DNA from 3 places in the Mesorhizobium sp. M0923 genome. Region 1 is predicted to be linked to each of the others. Evidence: riboswitches for the same ligand, from Rfam matches in the RefSeq annotation. Region 1 holds a riboswitch; each other region holds the start of a gene.
The links. A riboswitch is a leader RNA that binds a small molecule or an ion and turns the genes downstream of it on or off. The one in region 1 is predicted to bind thiamine pyrophosphate.
Positions count from the first base shown of each region.

Region 1 (6,652 bases):
CCGTGCCCTTGCCCCGTAGGTTGTTCGCCACGGGCGAGCATCATCGCATTACCGAACGGGATGGCTGGCGGATCATGACCCCCCGCCACGCCCCAAATCCTACCCTCGAAGGCCACCTGACCTTTGCGCTCAAGTACGAGGGACTGGACCTTGCCGTCCTCAAGCGGCTGTTCCAAGTGACCGGTCCCGCGCCGATCGAGGCGCTGGTCCGTGAAAGCCCGACCGGCAGTTATGCCCGCCGCATCTGGTTTTTATATGAATGGCTGAGGGGCGCCCGTATCGATCTGCCGGACGCGGCGGCCGGACGATACATTCCGGTTGTCGATCCCGAGCTGCAGTGGCCCGGACCCGACAAGACCGCTTCGCGCTACCGCGTAAGGGACAATCTCCCCGGCACGCGTGAGTTCTGCCCTCTGGTGTTCCGCACCAAGATTCTCGAAAAATTCATCGGCCTTGAACTACCGCGGCGCGCGGAGGCAATCGTAGCGGACGTGCCGCGCGACCTTCTTGCTCGGACCGCCGCCTTTCTTTTGCTCAAAGACTCGCGATCAAGCTATGCGATCGAGGGCGAGCACCCGCCGCAAGATCGCATCCAGCGCTGGGGCCGCGCCATCGGCGAAGCCGGCCGCTGGCCGATCGATCGCGATGAGCTGCTGCGTCTGCAAAGAATTGTACTTGGCGACGCCCGTTTCGTAAGACTTGGCTTCCGAAAAGAAGGAGGTTTCGTCGGTGAGCATGACCGAGACAACGGCACGCCCTTGCCCGATCACATCAGCGCTCGGCCCGAGGACCTGCCGCGGCTAATCGATGGAATGGCGGCGTTCGATCAGGGCCCCGCGCAAAACCTTGATGCAGTCGTAGCCGCCGCAATCCTCGCCTTCGGCTTTGTCTACATTCACCCGTTCGAGGACGGAAACGGCCGCATTCACCGCTACCTAATCCACCACGTCCTTGCCATGCGCGGCTTCAATCCGCCGGGAGTGGTCTTTCCCGTCTCGGCCGCGATCCTGGACCAGATCAACGAGTACAGGGGCGTGCTCGAGAGCTATTCGCAGCGCCTTCTGCCGTTGGTGGAATGGGAACCGACGCCGCAATTCAACGTCCGGGTGCTGAATGACACCGGTGATTTCTACCGGTTCTTCGATGCAACCCCGCACGCCGAATTCCTCTATGCCTGCGTTCAGCGGACGATCGAACGGGACCTTCCCGAGGAAACCGCATTTCTGCAGCGCTACGATCAGTTCCGGCAGCAGGTGGACGCCTTTATTGACATGCCCGAGCGGTTGACCGATCTGCTCTTCCGTTTTCTTCACCAGAATGATGGACATCTATCGAACCGCGCGCGCGAAAAGGAATTCGCCACGCTGACCAGTGACGAGGCAGGAAGAATCGAGGCGATCTACGCGCAAACCTTTGGTGCCCATTGAAGGTGTGATCATCAGGATCGATTTTTAGTCCGACGGTTTGGGATTCCCTTGTCCCTGCCTTCATCTCCGAGGCTTGACTTGTCGCCGAGACATGCACGATTTTTTCCGCACGGTCTGACCGGCCGCCGATCAGCCGCGGCCAGAACGCGCTTGACAAACCGGAGCCGTCCCGTCCAACCTCACGCATTCACCAGGGGAGTCCCGGCAAGGGGCTGAGATACTGCTGGCATTCGCGGCGCAGTGACCCGTTGAACCTGATCCAGTTCATACTGGCGTAGGGACGGTGCAAGCGCTTTGCGGGAGTTTACGCCCGAGGTCCTGTTTCGGCAGGTCGACAGAAGCGTCTTTTCATCCTTCCGGCACAGAACTGGGTCTCCAATGCAACGAGCAAAGGAGCCTCAAGATGAATGCCCTCACTCCCGCCGTCTCGACGGGACCGTTGCCTGCCTCACGCAAAATCCACAAATCCGGTACCATCCACCCGCAGCTCATGGTGCCGATGCGCGAAATCTCCGTCCATCCGACGGCCGGCGAGCCGCCCGTCACCGTCTACGATTCGTCCGGCCCCTATACGGACCCCACTGTCGAAACCAGCATCGAAAAAGGCCTAGCCCGGCTTCGCCATGAATGGATTGCAGCACGCGGCGACGTTGAAGCCTATGACGGCCGCCATGTCCGGCCGGAAGACAATGGAGTTGCGGCGGGCGAGCGCCTGACACCGGAATTTCCCATTCGCAACCGGCCACTCAGGGCCAAGGCACGCAAGGCGGTGACCCAGCTTGGCTATGCGCGCGCCGGCATCATCACCCCCGAGATGGAGTTCGTCGCCATCCGCGAGAACCTCGGCCGTCAGATGTCGCGCGGCAAGCTGCAGCGCGACGGCGAAGCCTTCGGCGCGGCCATCCCCGATTTCGTAACGCCGGAGTTCGTGCGGGACGAGGTGGCGCGCGGACGGGCAATCATTCCCGCCAACATTAATCATCCCGAGAGCGAGCCGATGATCATCGGCCGCAATTTCCTGGTCAAGATCAACGCCAATATCGGCAATTCAGCGGTCACCTCCTCGATGGCCGAGGAAGTGGAAAAGATGGTGTGGGCGATCCGCTGGGGCGCCGACACGGTGATGGACCTGTCGACCGGTCGCAACATCCACAACATCCGCGAATGGATCGTGCGCAATGCGCCGGTGCCGATCGGCACGGTGCCGCTCTATCAGGCGCTGGAGAAGGTGGGCGGCATCGCCGAGGATCTGAGCTGGGAGGTCTATCGAGACACGCTGATCGAACAGGCCGAACAAGGCGTCGACTATTTCACCATCCACGCCGGCGTGCGGCTCCACTATATTCCGATGACTGTTGACCGGGTCACGGGCATCGTCTCGCGCGGTGGCTCGATCATGGCCAAATGGTGCCTGCACCATCACAGGGAGAGCTTTCTTTACGAGCATTTCGCGGAGATATGCGACATCTGCCGGGCCTATGACGTCTCCTTCTCGCTCGGTGACGGGCTTCGTCCGGGCTCCATCGCCGATGCCAATGATGCGGCGCAATTCGCCGAACTGGAAACGCTGGGCGAGCTGACGCAGATCGCCTGGGCCAAGGATTGCCAGGTGATGATCGAGGGGCCCGGCCACGTGCCGATGCACAAGATCAAACAGAACATGGACAAGCAGCTCGCTGTCTGCGGCGAGGCGCCGTTCTATACGCTTGGACCGCTGACCACCGACATTGCGCCGGGCTACGACCACATCACCTCAGGCATCGGCGCCGCCATGATCGGCTGGTTCGGCACGGCCATGCTCTGCTACGTCACGCCGAAGGAGCATCTCGGCCTTCCCGATCGCAACGACGTCAAGACCGGCGTGATCACCTACAAGATCGCGGCGCATGCCGCCGACCTGGCGAAGGGCCATCCGGCAGCGAAAGCCAGAGATGATGCCCTTTCCCGCGCGCGCTTCGAGTTTCGCTGGGAAGACCAGTTCAACCTGTCGCTCGATCCCGAAACCGCGCGGTCCTTCCACGACCAGACCTTGCCCAAGGAAGCGCATAAGGTGGCGCATTTCTGCTCGATGTGCGGGCCGAAATTCTGCTCCATGCGTATCTCCCACGACATCCGCGCCGAGGCACAGAAAGAAGGCATGGCGGCGATGGCGGCGAAATACCGTGAAGGCGGCGATCTCTACATGCCAGCTGACGAGACCGGCGCACCGCTCGTGCCGGAGGCGCACGAGCGACCATGAGGATGCTGGTAAAAGGGGCCGGCGTCGCCGGCCTCACCGCGGCCTTCGAACTCGCCGTCCGCGGCGCGACGGTCACAGTCGCCGAGACAAGACATGCCCTCGGCGGCAATGCGTCGTGGTTCGCCGGCGGCATGCTGGCGCCATGGTGCGAGTGTGAAAGCGCGGAGCAGCCGGTGCTGGATCTCGGACGTGACGCCGCCGACTGGTGGGATGCGGTACTGCCGGGTCAGGTGACACGGGCCGGAACACTGGTCGTGGCCGCGCCGCGTGATGCCGGTGAGCTTGACCGGTTCGCCCGTCGCACGTCAGGGCATCGGCGTGTCGATGAAGACGAAATTGCGCTCCTGGAACCCGACCTCGTCGGCCGCTTCCGGCGCGGATTGCTCTTCCCCGATGAGGCTCATCTCGACCCGCGTCAGGCGATGGCAGCACTTCATGACAAGCTTGCAGCCATGGGTGTCGAATTCCGCTTCGGCGCCGATGCCCGGCACATTTCCGGCTTCGATCGTCAGATCGATTGCACGGGGATGGCGGCAGAAGACGACGGGCTGCGCGGCGTTCGCGGCGAGATGCTGATCCTGCGCACGCCGGACATTTCGCTGTCACGCCCGGTCCGGCTGCTTCATCCGCGCTTTCCGCTCTACGTGGTACCGCGTACCGATCACCGTTTCATGGTTGGCGCGACGATGATCGAAAGCCAGTCCACAGAACCGGTCACGGCGCGTTCGATGATGGAGTTGCTCAGCGCCGCCTGCGCGCTCCATCCGGCATTCGGCGAGGCCGAGATCGTTGAGGCTGGTGTCGGCGTTCGTCCGGCCTTTCCAGACAACCTGCCGCGCATCGAAACAAGCGGAAACACCGTCGCGATCAACGGCCTCTATCGCCATGGCTTTCTGCTCGCCCCAGCCATGGCCCGCCAGGCGGCCGAACTGTTTTTTAATCAGGACAGAACCAAGGAGCTTGCTCATGAAACTGATGGTCAACGGCGAAGCGCATGAGGTTGCCGCCACCACGCTGGCTGAGCTGCTTGCCGCGCTCGACTATGAGGGCGACTGGCTCGCCACCGCCGTCAACAGCGACCTCGTGCACAAAGCCAACCGGGCAGAATTCCGTTTAAGCGACGGCGACCGAATCGAAATCTTGTCGCCTATGCAGGGAGGTTAGAGCATGTTCGACTTTCTCGGGACGACGCTTCCTTCCCGCCTGCTTCTCGGCACGGCACAATATCCTTCGCCCGCCATCCTTGCCGATGCGGTCCAGGCATCGGGCACGTCGGTGGTGACCGTGTCCCTGCGGCGTGAGATGGCGGGCGGCAGGGCTGGCGAAAAATTCTGGTCGCTGATCCGCTCGCATGGCACAAGAATCCTGCCCAACACGGCCGGCTGCCACTCGGTCAAGGAAGCGGTCACAACCGCGAAAATGGCGCGTGAGGTGTTCGGGACGACCTGGATCAAACTCGAGGTGATCGGCAACGACGACACTCTGCAACCTGATGTGTTCGGCCTGGTCGAAGCCGCCCGCATCCTGTGCGAGGACGGCTTTTCGGTGTTCCCCTATACGACCGACGACCTTGTCGTCGCCGAGCGGCTGCTGGAGGCGGGCTGCAAGGTCCTAATGCCGTGGTGCGCACCGATCGGTTCCGCCCTCGGACCGATCAACATAACGGCGCTGTGCTCGATGCGCAGTCATTTCCCCGAAGTCCCACTGATTGTGGATGCAGGCCTCGGGCGCCCATCGCACGCGGCAACGGTCATGGAACTCGGCTTTGACGCCGTGCTCCTGAATACCGCAGTCGCCAAGGCGGGCGATCCGGTCGGCATGGCGCGCGCATTCGGCAAGGCGGTCGAAGCCGGCCGTGAAGCCTTTCGTTCCGGAATGCTCGAACCGCGCGAGGTCGCGGTGCCGTCGACGCCGACATTCGGCAGGGCGGTTTTTTCATGAAGCTCGATCCCTTCTACCTGATCGTCGACAGCGCCGCCTGGATCGAAAGGTTGGCGCCGCTCGGCGTCAAGCTGGTTCAGCTTCGCATCAAAAGCATGAATGAGACCGGGTTGCGCGCCGAGATCCGGAAGTCGAAGGCCTTGTGTGCCCAACACAAAAGCCAGCTCATCGTCAACGATCATTGGCGCCTGGCAATCGAGGAGGGTTGCGACTTCGTGCATCTCGGCCAGGAGGATCTGCAAACCGCCGACCTCTCCAGGATACGGTCAGCCGGTGTCAGGCTCGGGTTGAGCACGCATGATCATGTCGAGCTGGAAACGGCCATGTTTGCCGAGCCCGACTATGTTGCGCTCGGTCCGATCTATCCCACCATCTTGAAGAAGATGAAGTGGGCGCCGCAAGGACTAGAGCGGATCGGCGAGTGGAACCGTCGGGTGGCGCCGATCCCATTAGTCACTATCGGCGGCCTCAACCTTGACCGCCTCGACGGCGTCTTTGAAGCCGGCGCCAACAGCGCCGCAGTGGTCACCGACATCACGTTGAGCTCCGATCCCGAAGCACGCACGCGAGAATGGATCGAAAAGACGGACCGATGGCGATGAGACGAGAACCGCATGTGCTTGTCGTTGGCGGATCAGATTCCAGCGGGGGTGCTGGAATAGCACGCGATATCGAAACGATCGCTTCCATTGGGGTACGCACCTGTCTGGCCGTGACAGCGCTAACGGTGCAAACGCACGACGCCGTGATGGGAATTCATCGTTCGCCACCAAGCCTGGTGGCCGATCAGATGCGCGTCGCGCTGCAGGCCAACGAAGTGGCGGCAATCAAGATCGGCATGTTGGCGAGTGCCGATATCATTGTTGCCGTTGCCACTGTGCTGCGCAAATGCCCGCAAGTGCCGGCAGTATTCGACCCTGTGCTGGCCTCCACCTCAGGCCGGGCGCTCCTAGAAGCAGACGCTATCGCTGTCATGAAGCGCGATCTGATGCCGCTTTGCTGCCTTATCACGCCTAACCTTCCTGAATTGGCGCTCCTTATTGGC
Region 1 covers NZ_JAMYNW010000002.1:125,029-131,680, forward strand. The annotation lists gene NKH89_RS04350 (Fic family protein) at 1-1,427, shown strand, start outside; TPP riboswitch at 1,610-1,726, shown strand; gene thiC (phosphomethylpyrimidine synthase ThiC) at 1,831-3,666, shown strand; gene thiO (glycine oxidase ThiO) at 3,663-4,664, shown strand; gene thiS (sulfur carrier protein ThiS) at 4,633-4,830, shown strand; gene NKH89_RS04370 (thiazole synthase) at 4,834-5,607, shown strand; gene NKH89_RS04375 (thiamine phosphate synthase) at 5,604-6,209, shown strand; gene NKH89_RS04380 (hydroxymethylpyrimidine/phosphomethylpyrimidine kinase) at 6,200-6,652, shown strand, end outside.

Region 2 (6,652 bases), on a different contig from region 1:
GGGCGTTTCTTTCGCCTCTCATCGCAGCTTCAAGGTCCGCGCCCAGAGGGCGCCGCGCTATCAACGGTTGACGGCGACACAGTCAATACCAGCTGCTTCTGCTTGTTGGCCACCCAAATCGCGCACAAGTTGCGCAGCATTCCCTTTTGGGCGCCACGGGCGGCAGAATCGTTGCGTTAAATCGCACCTTACGCATTCACAAAACCGCCCCCTTGGAGTACTGGGAGCGCAGAGAAATCTCCGGTCGCAGCCTTACCCGGTCAAAACAAGGACTCAAACCATGAATGCCCTCGTCATCTGCTCCGGCGGATTGGATTCTGTTTCGCTCGCTCACAAGGTGGCAACCGAGCAGAAACTCATTGGCCTGCTTTCGTTCGATTACGGCCAGAGGCACAAAAAGGAACTCGGCTTTGCCTCTATCTGCGCCAAACGGCTGGGTGTTCCGCACCAGATCGTCGATATCCGCGATGTCGGCCGCAACCTGAGCGGCTCGGCGCTGACTGATGCTGTGGACGTGCCCGACGGGCACTATGCCGAAGACTCCATGAGGATCACGGTGGTGCCGAACAGAAATGCCATCATGCTGGCTATCGCCTTCGGGGTTGCCGCCGCGCAGAAGGCCGATGCGGTGGCCACTGCCGTCCACGGCGGAGATCATTTCATCTATCCCGATTGCCGGCCCGCTTTTATCGACGCGTTTCAGACGATGCAGAACCATGCGCTCGCAGGCTACGCCGATATCCGCCTTTACGCTCCCTATGTGAATATGTCGAAGGCCGACATCGTCAGCGAGGGGGCAAAGTACGGTACGCCGTTCGAGGCGACGTGGTCCTGCTACAAGGGCGGTGAACGTCACTGCGGTCGCTGCGGCACATGCGTCGAACGGCGCGAAGCATTCGATTTGGCCGGCATTGCCGACCCGACAGACTATGAGGATGCGGACTTCTGGCTCCACGCTATCCAGATAAGGAGCGCGTGATGTTCCGCATCACCAAAGAGTTCCACTTCTCGGCCTCGCATCAGCTTACCTCTTTGCCCCTCGACCATCAGTGTGCGCGTCTGCACGGGCATAACTATATCGTCGTGGTGGAGCTTTCAGGTGGCAAACTGGACGAACATGGCTTTGTGCGCGACTATCATGACCTCGGCGCACTCAAGCATTACATCGACAAGACGCTCGACCATCGTCATCTGAACGACGTGCTGGGACATGATCATGTCACGGCGGAATGTCTCGCCAAACATTTGTACGAGTGGTGCAAGAGACTGCTACCGGAAACCTCCGCTGTGCGGGTGAGCGAGACACCGAAAACCTGGGCGGAATACCGGCCATGACCTGCACGTTGGATCCCGGAATCCGCGTGAGCGAGATCTTCGGGCCGACCATCCAGGGCGAAGGCATGCTTGTCGGCTTGCCGACGGTGTTCGTTCGAACGGGCGGATGCGATTATCGCTGTTCCTGGTGCGACAGCCTGCATGCCGTGGACAATCGCTTCCGCCATGAATGGAAGACCATGTCCACAGACGAGATCTGGCAAGAGGTCAATGCGCTTTCGGGTGGCCGACCAATAATGGTGTCGCTATCAGGCGGCAATCCGGCCATCCAGCCGCTCGGCGCGCTGATCGAACACGGACATCGTAACGGCTACCGCTTCGCATTGGAAACCCAAGGTTCCGTGGCCAGGGACTGGTTTGCCGAGCTTGATGTCCTGATTCTAAGCCCAAAGCCGCCATCGAGCGAAATGACGACCGATTGGGCTGCGTTCGAGGCGTGCGTCGAGGCGGCGAGGGATAAGCCGCAAATCGTGCTCAAGCTCGTCGTGTTCGACGAAAGAGACTACGCCTATGCCAAGGATGCCGCCGCGCGTTATCCGCAACTGCCTGTGTATCTGCAGCCCGGCAATCACACACCGCCGCGCCCTTATGACGAAGAAGCGCTCATTGACATGGACGGCATAATGAAACGCATGGAATGGCTGGTGGAAACGGTGACCCGTGACAGATGGTTTGATTGGCCGCCGATCACCGCCGCGGGCCGAATGCGCTTGACAAGATAGTCGCCAGCCCATTCAATTCGACGCATTCACCAGGGGAGTCCCGGCAAGGGGCTGAGATACTGCTGGCTTAGCGGCGCAGTGACCCGTTGAACCTGATCCAGTTCATACTGGCGTAGGGACGGTGCAAGCGCTTTGCGGGAGTTTACGCCCGAGGTCCTGTTTCGGCAGGTCGACCAGAGCGACTTTTCATCCTTCCGGCACAGAACTGGGTCTCCAATGCATGAGCAAAGGAGCCTCAAAATGGATGCCATTTCCCCCGCCGTGTCGACGGGACCGCTGCCCGCCTCAAGGAAAATCCACAGACCCGGCATGATTCACCCGCAGATCAGGGTGCCGATGCGGGAAATCGCCGTCCATCCGACGGCGGGCGAACCGCCTGTCACCGTTTACGATCCGTCCGGCCCCTATACGGACCCGACTGTCGAAACCAGCATCGAAAAGGGCCTCGCCAGGCTTCGCCATGAATGGGTGACGGCGCGCGGCGATGTCGAGGCCTATGACGGCCGTCATGTCCGGCCGGAAGACAACGGATTCGCGGTGGGCGAGCGCCTGACACCGGAATTTCCCATTCGCAACCGGCCGCTAAAGGCAAAAACGGGCAAAGCGGTGACGCAGCTTGCCTATGCGCGCGCCGGGATCATCACCCCCGAAATGGAGTTCGTCGCCATCCGCGAAAACCTCGGCCGCGAGATCCTGCGCGGCAAGCTCGAGCGCGACGGCGAAGCCTTCGGCGCGGCGATCCCCGACTTCGTCACGCCGGAATTCGTCCGCGACGAGGTGGCTCGTGGACGGGCGATCATTCCCGCCAACATCAATCATCCAGAGAGCGAGCCGATGATCATCGGCCGCAATTTCCTGGTCAAGATCAACGCCAACATCGGTAACTCGGCCGTCACCTCCTCGATGGCCGAGGAAGTCGAAAAGATGGTCTGGGCGATCCGCTGGGGCGCCGATACGGTGATGGACCTCTCGACCGGCCGCAACATCCACAATATCCGCGACTGGATCGTGCGCAATTCACCGGTGCCGATCGGTACGGTGCCGCTTTACCAGGCGCTCGAAAAGGTCGGCGGCATCGCCGAGGATCTGACCTGGGAGGTGTACCGCGACACACTGATCGAACAGGCCGAACAGGGCGTCGACTATTTTACCATCCACGCCGGCGTGCGGCTGCACTACATCCCGCTGACTGTCGACCGGGTCACGGGCATCGTCTCACGCGGTGGCTCGATCATGGCCAAATGGTGCCTGCACCATCACCGGGAAAGCTTCCTCTACGAGCATTTCGCGGAGATCTGCGACATCTGCCGCGCCTATGATGTGTCCTTCTCGCTCGGCGACGGCCTTCGTCCCGGCTCGATCGCCGATGCCAACGACGCGGCGCAATTCGCCGAGCTGGAAACGCTCGGCGAGCTGACGCAGATCGCCTGGGCGAAGGATTGCCAGGTGATGATCGAGGGGCCCGGCCACGTGCCAATGCACAAGATCAAGGAGAACATGGACAAGCAGCTCGCCGTCTGCGGCGAGGCGCCCTTCTATACGCTTGGACCGCTGACGACCGACATCGCGCCGGGTTACGACCATATCACCTCAGGCATTGGTGCTGCCATGATCGGCTGGTTCGGCACCGCCATGCTCTGCTACGTCACGCCAAAGGAGCATCTCGGCCTTCCCGATCGCAACGATGTCAAGATTGGCGTGATCACGTACAAGATCGCCGCGCATGCTGCCGACCTGGCGAAGGGTCATCCGGCGGCGAAGTTCAGGGATGACGCCCTTTCCCGCGCGCGCTTCGAGTTTCGCTGGGAGGACCAGTTCAACCTGTCGCTCGATCCCGAAACGGCGCGGTCCTTCCACGACCAGACCTTGCCCAAGGAGGCACACAAGGTGGCACATTTCTGCTCGATGTGCGGGCCGAAATTCTGCTCGATGCGCATCTCCCACGACATTCGCGCCGAAGCGCAGAAGGAGGGCATGGCTGCGATGGCGGCGAAATACCGCGAGGGTGGCGATCTCTACATGCCTGCTGACGAGACCGGAGCACCGTTCTTGCCACAGGCGCCGGAACCATCATGAAGGTTCTGGTCAAAGGGGCCGGCGTCGCCGGCCTCACCGCTGCCTTCGAACTCGCCACCCGCGGCGCGACGGTCACAGTCGCCGAGATCCGGTATGGCCTCGGTGGCAACGCGTCGTGGTTTGCCGGCGGCATGCTGGCGCCATGGTGCGAGCGTGAAAGTGCCGAGCAGCTAGTGCTGGATCTCGGACGCGACGCCGCCGACTGGTGGGACGCGGCAACTCCAGGCCAGGTGACGCGGGCCGGAACACTGGTCGTGGCCGCGCCGCGCGACGCGGGCGAGCTTGACCGGTTCGCCAGTCGCACCTCGGGCCACCGGCATGTCGATGAAGATCAAATCGCGTTGCTGGAGCCCGACCTCGCCGGTCGCTTCCGGCGCGGATTGCTCTTCCCCGGTGAGGCCCATCTCGACCCGCGCCAGGCGATGGCGGCACTTCATGAAAAGCTCGCAGCCATGGGTGTCGAGTTCCACTTCGACGTCGACGCCCGGCATGGTTCCGGTTTCGATCGTCAGATCGACTGCACGGGAATGGCAGCAGCCGATGACAGGCTGCGCGGCGTTCGCGGCGAAATGCTGATCCTGCGCACCGCTGATATCTCGCTGTCGCGACCGGTCAGGCTACTGCATCCGCGCTTTCCACTCTATGCAGTGCCGCGCACCGACCACAGTTTCATGATCGGCGCGACGATGATTGAGAGCCAGTCCGCCGGACCAGTCACGGCGCGTTCCATGATGGAGCTGCTGGGTGCCGCCTATGCCCTCCATCCGGCCTTTGGCGAGGCCGAGATCGTTGAAACCGGTGTCGGCGTCCGTCCAGCCTTCCCCGACAACCTGCCGCGCGTCGAGGCACGTGGAACTACCGTCGCGATCAATGGACTCTATCGCCATGGTTTTCTTCTGGCGCCCGCCATGGCGCGCCCGGCAGCCGAAATTCTCTTCAGTCACGACAAATCAATGGAGCTTGCCAATGAAACTGATCGTCAACGGCGAAGTGCTTGAGATTGACGCCTCAACGCTGGCGGCGCTGCTTGCCGCGCTTGATTATGAAGGCGATTGGCTGGCGACCGCCGTCAACAGCGACCTCGTGCACAAGGCCAGCCGGTCGGAGTTCCAGTTGAACGACGGCGACCGGATCGAGATCCTCTCGCCCATGCAGGGAGGCTAGCATGTTCGAACTTCTCGGGACGACGCTCCCGTCTCGCCTGCTTCTGGGCACGGCTCAATATCCCTCGCCCGCGATCCTTGCCGATGCGGTCGAGGCGTCGGGCGCGTCGATGGTGACGGTCTCCTTGCGGCGTGAGATGGCGGGCGGCAGGAGCGGCGGAAAATTCTGGACGTTGATCCGCTCGCTCGGCACGAGAGTCCTGCCCAACACGGCCGGATGCCACTCCGTCAAGGAAGCGGTCACCACCGCGAACATGGCGCGCGAAGTGTTCGGCACGAGCTGGATCAAGCTCGAAGTGATCGGCAACCAGGATACGCTGCAACCGGACGTGTTCGGCCTTGTCGAGGCCGCGCGCATCCTGTGCGAAGACGGCTTTGCAGTATTTCCCTACACCACCGATGACCTTGTCGTCGCCGAGCGGCTGCTGGATGCGGGCTGCAAGGTCTTGATGCCGTGGTGCGCGCCGATCGGTTCCGCGCTCGGGCCGGTCAACATCCCGGCGCTGCGCTCGATGCGTCGACATTTGCCTGGCGTCCCGCTGATTGTGGATGCCGGGCTCGGACGACCGTCGCACGCGGCGACCGTCATGGAACTCGGTTTTGACGCTGTGCTCCTGAATACGGCGGTCGCCAAGGCGGCCGACCCCATCGGCATGGCGCGTGCGTTCGGCAAGGCGGTCGAAGCCGGTCGCGAAGCTTTTGCTTCGGGAATGCTCGAACCGCGCGATGTCGCGGCGCCGTCGACGCCGACATTCGGCAAGGCGGTTTTCTCATGAAGCTCGATCCCTTCTACCTGATCGTCGACAGCGCTGACTGGGTCGAGCGGCTGGTGCCGCTAGGGGTCAAGCTGGTACAGTTGCGCATCAAGGATCAGGACGAGGCCACGCTGCGGACGGAAATCCGCCGCGCGAACCACGTCTGCGCTGTCCATGGTTGCCAACTGATCGTCAACGACTATTGGCGGCTCGCCATCGTGGAAGGCTGCGACTTCGTCCATCTTGGCCAGGAGGATTTGGCTGAAGCCGACTTGCTGGCGATTAAGTACGCCGGATTGAAGCTCGGACTTTCGACCCATGATCACGCCGAACTGGAAACAGCTCTCGCGGCCGAGCCGGACTATGTGGCGCTGGGGCCCATCTACCCGACCATCCTGAAGCAGATGAAATGGGCGCCGCAAGGGGTCGAACGGATCGGCGAGTGGAAGCGCCGGGTCGCACCCATTCCATTGGTCGCCATTGGCGGCCTCAACCCCGACCGGCTCGACGGTGTTTTCGCGGCTGGTGCGGACACCGCGGCGGTGGTCACCGACATCACGTTGAATGCCGATCCCGAAGCGCGCACGCGAGAATGGATCGA
Region 2 covers NZ_JAMYNW010000006.1:226,728-233,379, reverse strand. The annotation lists gene queC (7-cyano-7-deazaguanine synthase QueC) at 281-979, shown strand; gene queD (6-carboxytetrahydropterin synthase QueD) at 979-1,335, shown strand; gene queE (7-carboxy-7-deazaguanine synthase QueE) at 1,332-2,057, shown strand; TPP riboswitch at 2,079-2,194, shown strand; gene thiC (phosphomethylpyrimidine synthase ThiC) at 2,298-4,133, shown strand; gene thiO (glycine oxidase ThiO) at 4,130-5,131, shown strand; gene thiS (sulfur carrier protein ThiS) at 5,100-5,297, shown strand; gene NKH89_RS13085 (thiazole synthase) at 5,299-6,072, shown strand; gene NKH89_RS13080 (thiamine phosphate synthase) at 6,069-6,652, shown strand, end outside.
Region 2: it holds a riboswitch for thiamine pyrophosphate, as region 1 does, so the genes downstream of both, thiC (phosphomethylpyrimidine synthase ThiC) here and thiC (phosphomethylpyrimidine synthase ThiC) in region 1, are expected to answer to the same signal.

Region 3 (6,652 bases), on a different contig from region 1:
TCAATTCGCCGGTCAGCATCTTCAATAGCGTCGTCTTGCCGGCGCCGTTCGGCCCGACCAGACCGACGCGATCGCCGCGCTGGATGCGTGTCGAGAATCCCTTGACCAGGGTCAGATCGCCAAAGCTCTTCTCGATGTTCTTGGCCTCAATCACCAGCTTGCCGGATTCGGCGGCGTCGCTGGCTGTCATCGTCGCCGCACCCTCGGCGCCACGATGACCGCGAAAGCGCTGGCGCATGGTCTGCAACTCACCGAGCCGGCGCATGTTGCGCTTGCGCCTTGCCGTCACGCCATAGCGCAGCCAGTGCTCCTCGCGCACGATCTGGCGGCCGAGCTTGTGCTGCTCGCGCTCTTCCTCCTCCAACACCGTGTCGCGCCATTCCTCGAAATAGGCAAAGCCCTTATCGAGACGGCGGGTCTGGCCGCGGTCGAGCCAAATTGTGGCGCGTGACACGCGTTCGAGAAAACGGCGGTCATGCGAGATGACGACCAGGGCCGAGGAGGTGCGGGCAAGCTCCTCCTCCAGCCATTCGATAACCGAAAGGTCAAGATGATTGGTCGGTTCATCGAGGAGAAGAATGTCGGGCTCGGGCGCCATGACGCGGGCGAGTGCCGCGCGCCGCGCCTCGCCCCCGGAGAGGTCGTTCGGCCGTTCCTCGCCGGTCAGGCCGAGATGCTCCATCAGATAGGTGGCGCGGTAGGGATCATCGGCGGGCCCGAGCCCCACCTCGACATAGGCGCGAACGGTCGCAAAACCGTCCATGTCGGGCATTTGCGGCAAATAGCGCACCGTCGCCGAAGGCTGGCGGAAGACTTCGCCGTCCTGCGGTTCGATCAGCCCGGCAGCGATCTTGAGGAGCGTCGACTTGCCAGAGCCGTTGCGCCCGACCAGGGCGATCTTGTCGCCAGCTGACGCCGTCAGGGCGGCACCGTCGAGCAGCGGCGCGCCGCCAAAGGTCAGCTTTATCCCGTCGAGATTGAGAAGCGGCGGCGCCATGTCAGCTTTCAGGTAGGGGAAAAGGATGCGCGAGCAGCAGCGCGCGGCCGCTGGCCAGCGCGATTTCCAGCCGGCCCTTGACCTCGTTGGAAATGGTCAGCGACGAGCCGAAGGCAACCTCGACATGGGCGAGCGGCCATTTGGCGCCGGTGACTGTCAGGCCGGCGAGATCCGAAAAGCCGAGCACCGAAAACAGCGTACCGTCGACATAATCGAAGCCAGTCTTTCCAGGCAGCAAAGGAATGCCTTCCTGTGCGCCGCTGGTCAAAAGCACTTCCGTTCCGCCTTCCGCCAGCCGGACGCTGAGCGCCAGATGCAGGAAGATGTGGTCGGTGCGTTTGCCGCCGAAGGCGCCTGCGAGCACAAGGCTGGTCGCACCGCGTTCGAGCGCGGCGGCGATAGCGAGTTCACCGTCGGTCTTGTCCTTTTCGGCGGGAAACACCTGCCGTGGCACGGCGGCCAGATCCTCCGGCAAATCGGCAGGCACGGAATCGAAATCGCCGACCCAGAGTTCCGGCATCAGGCCCAGCATAAGGGCATGGCCGATACCGGCATCGGCAGCGATGACGCGGGAGCCTTCGACCTGGCGGTCGAGCAGCGGCGTGCGGATGAGATCGCCGCCAAGCAGGATGGTGAATGTGCTCATATCTCGTGGCCCTTACCAGCCCTGCCCCGGAAACGGAAGATGAAACGGCAGATGAAACAGGACGCCGCGCTTTGGATGCCCGGCAAACTTCCGCTTGCGCAGCACTTCGGCCGGGCCTATGTGTCGAAACGCTCTAACGGGGTGCCGGACGCGATCTTCGCGGACCGGCTGAGAGGCAAGACTGCCAACCCGCTGAACCTGATCCGGTTTGTACCGGCGGAGGGATTAGACGTTTCGGACAGCCCGACGCCTCAATTCCTTTCAACGCGAACGAAGGAGGCGCCGATGCGCAGTTTTTTCCACTCTCTTGCCTCGATTATCCTGCTTGCGGCATCCGTGCTTGCCCTACCGGGGCAGGCATCGGCACAGGATAAGCTGACCGTCTATACCTATGAAAGCTTCACCGCCGATTGGGGTCCGGGACCGGCGGTGAAGAAGGCCTTCGAGGCCGAGTGCACCTGCGTCGTCGAATTCGTCTCGGTCGCCGACGGCGTGGCACTGCTCAACCGTGTGAAGCTGGAAGGGGCCGCGACCAAGGCCGATATCGTGCTTGGCCTCGATACCAATTTGACGGCGGACGCCAAGGCAACCGGCCTGTTTTCGCCGCATGGCGCCGTGACGGACGTCAGTGTGCCGGGTGGCTGGAGCGACGATATCTTCGTGCCGTTCGACTATGGCTATTTCGCTATCGTCTACGATAGCGAAAAACTGAAGAGCCCGCCGAAGAGCCTCAGGGAATTGGTCGAGGGCGATGCCGGCGACAAGATCGTCATCCAGGATCCGCGCACCTCGACGCCGGGCCTTGGCCTGCTGTTGTGGGTCAAGTCGGTCTATGGCGACAAGGCTCCGGAAGCCTGGGCCAAACTCAAGGCAAAGGTGCTGACGGTGACGCCGGGCTGGAGCGAGGCCTACGGCCTGTTCACCAAGGGTGAGGCGCCGATGGTGCTGTCCTATACCACTTCGCCAGCCTACCACATGGTTGCCGAAAACACCTCGCGCTACCAGGCGGCGTCCTTCGAGGAAGGCGAATATCTGCAGATCGAGGTCGCTGGGATCACCACCAAGGGCGCGAAGAACCCGCTGGCGGAAAAGTTCATCGCCTTCATGACCGGGCCGAAATTCCAGGATCTCATTCCCGAAACCAACTGGATGTTCCCGGCCGGCAAGACCGACAAGCCGCTCAATCCGGCGTTCGACAAGCTCGTCAAACCGACCAAAACCTTGCTGTTCAGCTCGGAAGAGGTCGCCGCAAATCGCAAGGCCTGGGTCGACGAGTGGCTGGCGGTGATGAGCAAGTAGCTCGGATTGAAAGATGATCGCCCTACGGCGCCCCCCTCTGTCCTGCCGGACATCTCCCCTACAAGGAGGGAGATTGGCCGTCATGCCGGCTTTCGCCAATCTCCGACATTGCCGGAATGAGCGGAGCGCTGAACCTGCCAATCTCTCCCCATGTGGGGGAGATGTCCGGCAGGACAGAGGGGCGCGCGAAGGAACGCAATCCTCGCTAAGAATCTCGAATCTGGTGGTCTAGCGTGCAACGCGCGCCATCATCGGATACCCGCGTCGCTGCCGGTATCGTCGCGCTCGCCGCCATCGCGCTGCTGATCGGCGGGGCATTCGCCGGGCTCGTCGTCGAAGCCATGCGCGACCTGTCGGGCGCCGCCTCCGCCTTTGATTCCTATCTCCTCCGTGTTGCCCGCTTCACGCTCTGGCAGGCTCTGTTGTCGACCCTGCTCTCCGTCGCACCGGCGCTGTTCGTCGCGCGCGCGCTGTCGCGGCATCCACAGTTTTTCGGGCGAGGCTTTGTCCTGCAGCTTTTCGCCGTGCCGCTGGCGCTGCCGGCCATTGTTGCCGCACTCGGTGTCTTGGCACTCTATGGCCGCGCCGGGTATTTCGCCGGCTTGCTCGGTGCGATTGGCGGCCAGAACTGGCCCGGCATCTATGGCCTATCGGGTATTCTCGTCGCCCACGTCTTTTTCAACCTGCCGCTGGCAACGCGACTGTTCCTGGAAGCGTTGCAGACGGTGCCGGCTAACCAATGGCGGCTGGCGAGCCAGCTTGGCATGGGTGCTGCGCCGGCCTTCCGGCTGATCGAATGGCCGGCGTTGCGTGCGGCCCTGCCGGGCGTTGCCGGGCTCGTTTTCATGCTGTGCATCACCTCCTTCACCATCGTGCTTACGCTCGGCGGCGGGCCGCGCGCGACGACGCTGGAGGTTGCCATATACCAGGCGCTGCGTTTCGACTTCGACCCGGCGCGGGCGGTGACGCTGACCTTGTTGCAGATTGCCCTGACCTTCGTCGTCGTGCTGGCACTAACGCGGCTTGGCGCCAATATGACCGGCGACGCCAATCTGCCGGTAGCCCCGCGCCGGTATTTTTCAGCCGGTGCGGCCGAGACCGTGCTGAACGCACTGGTGATCGGGCTGGCACTGCTGTTTGTCGCCGGACCGATGGCGGCTACGCTGTCGGCCGGGCTTGGCGCCGATCTCGGCCGCCTGGCCGGCGAGAGCGCGGTGCGGCAAGCGACGGCGACCAGTGCCGTGCTCTCCCTCCTGTCGGCGCTGCTCTCCTTGGCGTTGTCGCTGTCGCTGGTTATGGCGCGCCGGGCGCTGGCGCTCACCCGGCGGACCGGCAGGCGGACGCTGCTCGAACACCTGGCCGACACCGGTGCGGGGTTCGTCCTGGTGGTGCCGCCCATCGTCATCGGTGCCGGCTGGTTCCTGCTCCTGCGCAGCGTCAGCGATGTCTTTGCGATCGCCCCTGTCATGGTGGTTGTGGTCAATGCGGTGATGGCGATGCCGTTCGCCATCCGCGCCATCCGCCCCGCCTATGACGCGGCGAGCGAACGCCACGAACGGCTCTGTGCACAGCTTGGCATCTCGGGCTGGAACCGGTTGCGTCTGGTCGACTGGCCGTCGCTGCGGCGGCCGCTCGCCACCGGCTTCGCCTTCGCCATGGCGCTGTCGCTCGGTGATCTCGGCGTCATTGCGCTGTTCGGCAGCGATTCCGTGCAGACATTGCCCTATCTGTTGCTGGCGCGCATGGGCAGCTACCGCACCGAGGATGCGGCCGGCCTGGCGCTGCTGCTCGGCCTTGTCTGCCTGGCGCTTGTGCTGACCGCGGACTGGCTGGGAAGGAGGGAGAAATCATGATGCCGATCAGCCCGGAACGGTCGATTTCGGTCGAAAAAGGCGCGGCCGTGCGGCTCGATAATGTCTCGTTCAGCTATGGTGAAACGCCGCTTATATTCGATGTCGATTTCCCGGCGTCGGAAATCACCGCCATCATGGGGCCGAGCGGTTCGGGAAAGTCGACGCTGCTCAATCTGGTGGCCGGTTTCGAGGCGCCGCGGTCAGGCCGCGTGCTCATCGGCGGCGCCGACGTCAGCACTGCGCCGCCATCAGCGCGGCCGGTATCGATGGTGTTCCAGGAAAACAACCTGTTTGCCCATCTGTCCCTCGAGCAGAATGTCGGGCTCGGCCGCTCGCCTTCGCTCATGCTGAGCGAGGCTGACCGCGCCGCAATCGCCGCAGCGCTGAAGCGCGTCGGCCTTGCCGGCAAGGAAAGCCGGCTGCCGCGCGAACTCTCCGGCGGTGAGCGGCAGCGCGTCGCGCTCGCTCGGGTCCTGGTGCGCGACCGGCCGGTGTTGTTGCTCGACGAGCCGTTCGCTTCGCTCGGACCGGCACTGCGCGACGACATGCTCGACCTGGTCGCCGACGTCCATTCGGAGCAGCGCATGACGGTGCTATTCGTCACGCACCAGCCGGACGATGCGCGCCGTATCGGGCAAAACATGGTTTTCCTGGATGGTGGCACGGTTGCCGCGACGGGCACTGCGGCCGATTTTTTCGTCGGGGCTGGACCGGAGGCATTCCGACGCTATATCGGCTCGGGTCCGTTTGCGGCTGGATCACGAGATGTTGCCCGGAAGCGGACATAATTTATGGTCAAACCGGCGGAAGGCGAAGCGGCGCTTGCTTGCCATGGTCGAGGTAGTGTGGCTAGGTCCGCCAGGAGCTGGTCCGGCTTAGACCGTGATTTGCCCTTGCTGCCTCGTATCTGTCGGACGCCGTAGCACTTGATTTTGCGCGTGATGCTTTCCGGAAATCGCGCCCGATTTTCGCGGTCACGTGCCAGGACTTGAAAGGAAGCCGATCTGCCGACCGGCATCGACAATCGGAGGGTGAAACCGCTGGCGCGCTTTCTGGCGCTGGCCGGTCTTGCCGTGGCGCTGGCAAGCTGCCAGATGTTCACGCCTCCCGACGTGCAGGAATCAGGCTTTCAGCCCTCAGACAAGCCGATCACGGTCGACAACGTCGCCGCCAACGGCAAGCTCGCCCAACTGGCGAAGGCGCAGCACCCGCGCATCCTCGCCACCTATGGCGGAGAATATTCCGACCCCAAGCTCGAGCGCATGGTGGCCAAGATCGTCGGCAGACTGACCGTAGTGTCGGCCAACCCGACCCAGACCTACCGCATCACCATCCTCAACTCGCCCAACGTCAATGCCTTCGCGCTGCCGGGCGGCTATCTCTACATCACCCGGGGCCTGCTTGCCTTGGCCAACGATTCAGCCGAGCTTGCCGCCGTCATTGCGCATGAAATGGGCCATGTTACGGCCAATCACGGCCTGCAGCGCCAGCAGCTGGAAGCCGAAGAGGGGTTGGCGACCAAGGTCGTTTCGGATGTGCTCGGCGACAACCCGACGGCCAAGGCGGCGCTGATCCGCGGCAAGCTGAGGCTGGCCCAGTTCTCGCGCAATCAGGAGCTGGAGGCCGACGCCATCGGCATCAAATCGATCGGCGAAGCCGGTTTCGATCCCTACGCTGCCGGCCGCTTCTTGCAGTCGATGTCGGCCTATACCGATTTCCGCTCGATCAGCGGCGCCACCGACGCCAGCCTCGACTTCCTGGCGACGCACCCCAACACGCCGCAGCGTATCGACCTCGCGCAGCGCCACGCCCGCCAGTTCGGCGCGCCCGGTGTCGGGTCGCGCGATCGCGATTCAT
Region 3 covers NZ_JAMYNW010000003.1:152,346-158,997, reverse strand. The annotation lists gene NKH89_RS06815 (ABC-F family ATP-binding cassette domain-containing protein) at 1-997, opposite strand, end outside; gene NKH89_RS06810 (thiamine diphosphokinase) at 999-1,643, opposite strand; TPP riboswitch at 1,771-1,885, shown strand; gene thiB (thiamine ABC transporter substrate binding subunit) at 1,929-2,942, shown strand; gene thiP (thiamine/thiamine pyrophosphate ABC transporter permease) at 3,176-4,795, shown strand; gene thiQ (thiamine ABC transporter ATP-binding protein) at 4,792-5,583, shown strand; gene NKH89_RS06790 (M48 family metalloprotease) at 5,827-6,652, shown strand, end outside.
Region 3: it holds a riboswitch for thiamine pyrophosphate, as region 1 does, so the genes downstream of both, thiB (thiamine ABC transporter substrate binding subunit) here and thiC (phosphomethylpyrimidine synthase ThiC) in region 1, are expected to answer to the same signal.